2 regions of the Peribacillus sp. TH16 genome follow, and region 1 is predicted to be linked to the other one. Evidence: riboswitches for the same ligand, from Rfam matches in the RefSeq annotation. Region 1 holds a riboswitch; the other holds the start of a gene.
The links. Region 1 has a riboswitch for ZMP and ZTP ahead of JFV29_RS22955 (phosphoglycerate dehydrogenase). Riboswitches for the same ligand answer to the same signal wherever they lie in the genome.
Positions count from the first base shown of each region.

Region 1 (3,478 bases):
CTAGTTCTATAGAAGACCACAATAAGTAGTCTCTTATATTTGTTCAAAAATCAACAGCATTACTGTCTAACAAAGCCTAAAATAAAAAAGCCTCAACTCCTTAAAGGAATTGAGGCTTGTACTAATATTTATCATTTGAGCAGGAAAGTACGCTTTCTTCCTGTTCAATTAAAGTATGTTAAATAATACGAGTTGTAACGATGCCTGTGATTTGTTTGATTTTTTCCTCTAAACCAGGAATGATATCGCCGTTTACTTCACCGTCAATGTCAATCATCGTATACGCGTATCCACCACGGCTTCTGTTAACCATGTCAGCGATGTTCAAATTATAGTCTGATATAGCCAGTGTGATCTGCCCAACCATGTTTGGAACGTTTTCGTGGAAAGTTGCCACACGACGCTTTCCTGTATAAGGAAGGGAAGTGTTTGGAAAATTCACTGAGTTTTTGATGTTCCCTGTTTCTAAGAACAACTTCACTTGACGAGCTGCCATAATAGCACAGTTTTCCTCTGATTCTTGCGTAGAGGCACCAAGATGTGGGATTGGAACTACATTTTTCATTTTCAATACATTTTCATTCGGGAAGTCTGTAATAAACCTGCCAACTTTCCCGCTTTCAAGTGCAGCTTCCATATCCGTTTCATTCACAAGCTCACCACGTGAGAAATTCAAAATATGTACGCCCGGTTTCATGATGCTAAATGTTTCTTGGTTAAACATTCCTCTTGTATCATCAGTTAATGGCACGTGTACAGTAATATAATCAGATTCAGCAAACAACTGTTCAATCGTCATAGCGCGCTGTACATTGCGGGACAAGTTCCAAGCTGTATCGACAGAGATGAACGGGTCAAATCCAATCACATCCATGTCTAAACCTAGTGCATCATTAGCTACAAGCGCACCGATCGCTCCTAAACCGATTACACCAAGAGTTTTCCCCTTGATTTCTTTTCCAACAAATTGTTTCTTTCCTGCTTCTACAAGCTTTGGAACTTGTTCTCCTTCACCTTCTAACGTCTTTGTCCAGGCCACACCGGCAAAAAGGTTACGAGATGAAGCCATTAAAGAGGTTAGTACCATTTCTTTTACAGCGTTAGCGTTAGCACCAGGGGTATTAAAAACAACAATTCCTTGCTCTGTGCATTTGTCGACGGGAATATTATTGACACCCGCTCCAGCCCTTGCGATTGCTTTTAAATTATCGCCTAATTCTAATGCATGCATGTTAAAGCTACGAAGAACAACAGCATCAGGGTTTTCACTGTCATTGTCGATAGTAAAGTTATCCTTATTGAATACATTTAACCCGCTTTCAGCAATATTATTTAAGGTTTTGATTGTTTTCAGTTTTTCTAAAATTAATGTGCTCATATTATTTCTCCTCTTTTAATTTATGATAGTTTTTAAATTCCTAAATTAATTAACAAGATGTTAAGCAAGCTACTAATCAAATTTCATAAAAATCTGTGTATTCTCTAATAATGGATTTTAGTCTTCACTATCCTCTCCTAATAAACAGAAAGAGGCAAGGGATAATTTCCCTTACCTCTGCCCAGGCGAACGGCTACGACACTATATGCTCCCTCACGGTTATCCGCGTTTCGCCAGTCACACATAGTCTTTTTAATTAATTATATTTTATCAAATTCTCCATCAACCTTCAACTACAATTTTAAAAGGTTATCCTATTTCAGTTCCTTTGGCAGAATTATTTAGTAGAATTCCCCATTGCTCAGTCCCCTTAGCAAGAAGAATATTCTTCCAATAGATGTTCTATCTTTAGTTCTTGTATTGGAAGGGTTAAACCCTTAAGCAGGTTTAATAGCTTTTTCCATATCTTGCTGACGCCAGTACTCTTCAATTTCTTCTAAAGTTTTCCCTTTGGTTTCTGGTGTTTTATAGTGAATAAATACGCAAGCAACTATTGATAATACCGCGTATATTAAGAAGACATTATTTCCAATGACACTTAACAATGGCGGGAAAGTATACGAAAAAAGAAAATTCAATGTGTACTGTAAAAATGTAATGACTCCCATTCCGATCGCTCTTGCCTGCAAAGGTAACACTTCAGGTATGAATAGCCAGAATACAGGACCTAGACCGATTCCAAACGCGAAGACGTATAAGAACACACAAACCATACTAAATATCGTAAAATCTGAAAATAGTGCTAAACCGATTAATGGTAGGACCTGCCCGCCAATACTATAGATTAATAATGTTTTTCTTCCCAGTTTATCAACAATGAATAGCGATATAGCCGTGGAAATAACTAAGGCAGTACCTATCCCGAAGTTGGCTATATTCGATCCGCTCCACCCGTTAATTTCCACTCCTTCAAAGATGATTGGAGCAAAGTATACTACTGCATTAATCCCAGTGAAGACCTGAAAAAACGTTAATATGAAGTTCATATTTAGAATCTTTTTATACTGGCCAACTAAATGTTTGAATCCGACAGTTTGCTGTTTTAGTGAATAATTAATATCGCTTATTTCATCTTCCACTTCTTTCTTCGATCCTCTTAGTTTCATTAATACTTTTCTTGCACGTTCTTCTTTTCCTGCAGTCATTAGCCAACGTGGACTTTCGGGTGAGATTAGCATCCCAATCGTAAAGATTGCAGCAGGAATAATACCTATTCCTAGCATGATTCTCCAAGAACCACTAGCAGAAAAGGAAGCTCCTACAATGTAAGCACTTAAAATTCCGACATTTACACTTAATTGATATAATGCACCAATTAATCCTCTGATTTTAGGTGGAGCTAATTCAACCAGATATATCAACGAACACATATTGGCTATTCCGCATCCGATTCCAAGGATAAATCGCGATCCTATTAAAACGCTTACATTAGTAGCGAAGGCACAACCAATAGACCCAACAATAAACGTGATGCCTGCTCCTATTAAGAGCGATTTCCTTCCTAATACTTTAGATAAGGAGGTTGAAAGAACAATAGCAGGCAATGCTCCTAAAAGAAGGAAACTTACAATCAATCCTTGGCCGGCTGGGCTTAATCCAAATTCCTCGGTAATAAAGGGAATCGCTGGAGAAATGGCACCAGAATCAAAACCATATAAAAGTCCAGCCAAGCCACCAAAAATCGCATAAACATACATAATATTCGGAATTTTTTGCAAATAACTCACTCCTTTTAGATTCACTAATTAAAGTACACCTTTTTTCAATATAAGATTCGCATACTGTGCACGTTCACTTGTAGCGATAATGGCATATGCCGCCTTACTTCTTTCGTAAAAATCCGTTCTTTCGACTTTTTCTATTTGGACAGGAAAGTCGCTCGTTTTTTTTATTATATCTTCATAGGTCTGCCAGATTACAGGGTTTTTTTCATCGCCTTGAACAGGATTCATCAGCATGACTGGAAACGTAACATACGTATCTAGTGGAAAAAACTCTAATATGGCCCGTAAAAAATCAGCAACGCCATGTCCATGACCA
Region 1 covers NZ_JAEKEM010000009.1:1,854,618-1,858,095, forward strand. Annotated here, with positions in the region: gene JFV29_RS22955 (phosphoglycerate dehydrogenase) at 179-1,378, opposite strand; ZMP/ZTP riboswitch at 1,551-1,629, opposite strand; gene JFV29_RS22960 (sugar porter family MFS transporter) at 1,816-3,156, opposite strand; gene JFV29_RS22965 (RbsD/FucU family protein) at 3,184-3,478, opposite strand, start outside.

Region 2 (3,478 bases), on a different contig from region 1:
ATCCTTCCTTTAGCGGGAATCAACACGAAACAGTTAGTCCAGGAGTTTATTGATTTAGGGTATAAAGCGAAAATTGTCAGCATTCGTTTAGATAAGCTCGATCCTTCTTTTTTAGGAAGAGATTTGGACCAAAAATTTATTGAAGATTTACCAGATGATGTAGATCCATGTGGTGAGTTTGGTGAATATCACTCATTCGTATATAACGGAGACATTTTCTCTAATCCGATACAACTAGACTTGGAAGATGAAATGTTTGTACTTCCTGCCAATCAATTTTTCAGCGAGGTTGGCTATAAACGTGTGGTAAAAGTGTAAATTCTTCATTACTATTGTCAGGTATCTTAAGGACAAAAACCCAAAAGGATGCCTGACACCTTTTTTTATGATCTCAATTCAGCTTTTACATTAATTGCGGATTTAATCTTATCAAGATACAAACTGAGTAAATCCCCATTTTCCATTATAATTACGATGAAGATTTTGTATAGCTCACTATTAACTGATTATGGATTGGTTTTATATCTGGCAAAATACGCTATTTTTTTTAACTATAAAATTTTCCATGCCCATTAATGGGAATACCCTTCCAATCGCCAGCACACAAAAAAAACATGGTCATAAAGTAACCATGTTTTCATTCTACTCATATAGCGGTGTCTACACTAAAAGTTATTTATTGAAAAATTCTTTGTTAATTTTTTCAGCCTCAGCCATGTATTCTGTTTTAATCCCGCTTTTAACTCCCCACCAATAGAAGCCAAGTGCTAGACATGCGATGACCACCATATCCCAGCCAAATGTAAGAATATTTTTTCCGCCGAACTTCTCACTACCAATATAAGAAATCAAAATCATACAACCTAAGTAAAGAAGCATCCAAACACCTGATAAAAATTGTTTTTTGAATCCATTCCATTTATTTTTCGCTTGATAATAAAAGTAAATAGGAAGTCCAATGGCAATGATGAAAACCACTTCTCCTGTTAATGGCCAACGCGCCCAATATAAAGTAAGCGATGCAAAAACAAATCCACATGGTGCAATAATAGAAGCACCTTTTAAGTAAAATGGACGATTAAAATGAGAAGCTGTACGTCTTAATGTTGCCAATGCAACTGGCCCCATGATATACGAAATAAGTGTAGCAACTGAAATCACTTCAGCAAGTACGCCCCATCCGCGGAATAAAAATAAAAAGATAAAACATACTCCTAAGTTTAATAACATCGCTGGACGAGGAACACCATAAAGTGGATGTAATGTACCAAAGATATTCGGTAAGTACCCATTTTTCTGCATTCCATAAAGCATACGCGAAGTTGTCGCTGTATAAGTAGCACCTGTACCAGACGGTGATACAAATGCATCTACATACAATACAATCGCTAACCAGTTAAGACTAAGAGCAATTGCCAAATCAGCAAAAGGTGAATTGAAATTCAGATGACTCCATCCGTTCACGATCATAGACGGATCAACTGCACCGATAAACACAACTTGTAATATAACGTATATAAAACCTGCAATTAGAATAGACCCAATAACAGCAATAGGTATAGACTTATTCGGAGACTTAGCTTCTCCTGCCATATTAACGGGACTTTGAAATCCATTAAACGCAAACACGATACCAGAAGTAGCTACTGCTGTTAAAACGCTTGCCCAACCATATGGTGCGATCCCTTGAGAACTTGTAAAGTTTTCACCATGAAATCCAGCAAAAAATAACGATCCTGCCATTACACCTGGAACAATTAATTTAAAAATAGTAATAAATGAATTTGCCTTAGCAAAAAGGTTAACTGTCCAATAGTTGACGAAGAAATAGAACAATAGTAGTAAAGAAGCTATGAATAATCCTTTGATCGTTAAGATATTGTTATCAACTAAAGAATGAGTCCATCTGGCCCATTCCCAAGGCCACGTACTCATATATTGTACTGAAGCAATGGCCTCAACGGTAATAGTCGAAGCGATAGATATCCAGTTTGCCCACGCAGCTAAAAATCCAATAAAAGAGCCATGCGAGTATTGAGGATACTTAACCATTCCTCCAGCTTCAGGAAACATTGCCCCAAGCTCTGCGTAAGATAATGCGATAAATAAAATTACAACCATACCGATAATCCAAGAAAAAATAGCTGCTGGTCCTGCAATCTGGGCAGCTTTCCACGCTCCGAACAACCAACCTGAGCCGATAATAGAACCAATACCTGTCATAGTTAAAGCAAAAGTCCCCATCTTTCTATGCATATTACTCATCCCTACCTACACCTCTTCCTAGGAAAATAAAAAACACTTGATCTAAAAAAATCAAGTGTTTGCCCAGGCGCGCGGCTTATACTCTATATGCTCCCCCATGGTACTCCATGTTGCGCCAGTTACATATAGAAAAATAGTTTTTTTTTAGTATATAGGATTATATTTAATTTCACAATACTTGAAAAACATTTATATTTTATAAATAATCCCATTGTTTTTTTCGGAATTCACTATTAATATTCTTTTTAATTTGAAAAAATTAGGTGGATTAAGCTCCAAAAAACAAACATTCGATTTCTAGAACTATATCCTTCAACAATATAATCATTTCCCTTTAACATTATACTTAAAAATCTTTAATAGCTTATATGTGCAAAATAAACCGTTCCAAATTAATGGGTTTCCCGATTTTCTTTATTCCTTTTAAGGTTCGGGTTTATTGCAATAATATCAAAGCAACTTTGTTCGAAATAACCGATTTGCTAGAATCAACCATAACGGTGGGGAGGTTCCATGACCACAATGGGATATAAATCCCCCATATTTCTAAAATACCTTATCGGTTTTCAATTTCACTGGATTATTCCCCCTTTACTCCCAGTGTTCTTTTCTTCCGCAAAAAAAGTCATGCACAAGTTGGGGAAAAAGCCTGAGGGATGAAGACCTCTCTTTGCTTTGTCCACAATTTATGCACAACTTTAATTAGTATCTATTATATTTAAACTAACAGTGAAACACACTCAGCATAGCTAGAATGATGAACGTAGATTAATAGTATTTTAATGTTTCCTTGAACAAGATGATGTCCCTAAATCCTTACTTGCTTCTTAGCTGGAAATATCATCATCGGTCTTAGCCTCTAATGGTACTCGCTTCTCCATTTTTAAAATGTAATAACTTGCTACGACTATAGCTAGGAAAACGACCCCAACAATCAGGGAAATACGAGTACTAGGGTTAATCCACATACCAACCAGCACCATCAGTAAAAATGCAATTGTTGCATAGTTGCTGTAAGGGGCAAAAGGCATTTTGAACGGGTGGTTTTCCATTTCCGCAGCTCTTACCTTTCTGAATTTAAGCTCACTAATAAGTAAGACAAACCATGGAATCATTCCAGGTAGAACACTAGCACTGTAAACATAAAGGAATAGTTGTGGCGGTGCAAGGTAGTTCAAGACAACACCAATTGCTAAACCTAAAAGGACAGCAA
Region 2 covers NZ_JAEKEM010000002.1:2,108,651-2,112,128, forward strand. Annotated here, with positions in the region: gene JFV29_RS10185 (adenine nucleotide alpha hydrolase) at 1-318, shown strand, start outside; gene JFV29_RS10190 (APC family permease) at 673-2,265, opposite strand; ZMP/ZTP riboswitch at 2,320-2,398, opposite strand; gene JFV29_RS10195 (amino acid permease) at 3,093-3,478, opposite strand, start outside.
Region 2: linked by a shared signal. The riboswitch ahead of JFV29_RS10190 (APC family permease) and the one ahead of JFV29_RS22955 (phosphoglycerate dehydrogenase) in region 1 are both predicted to bind ZMP and ZTP.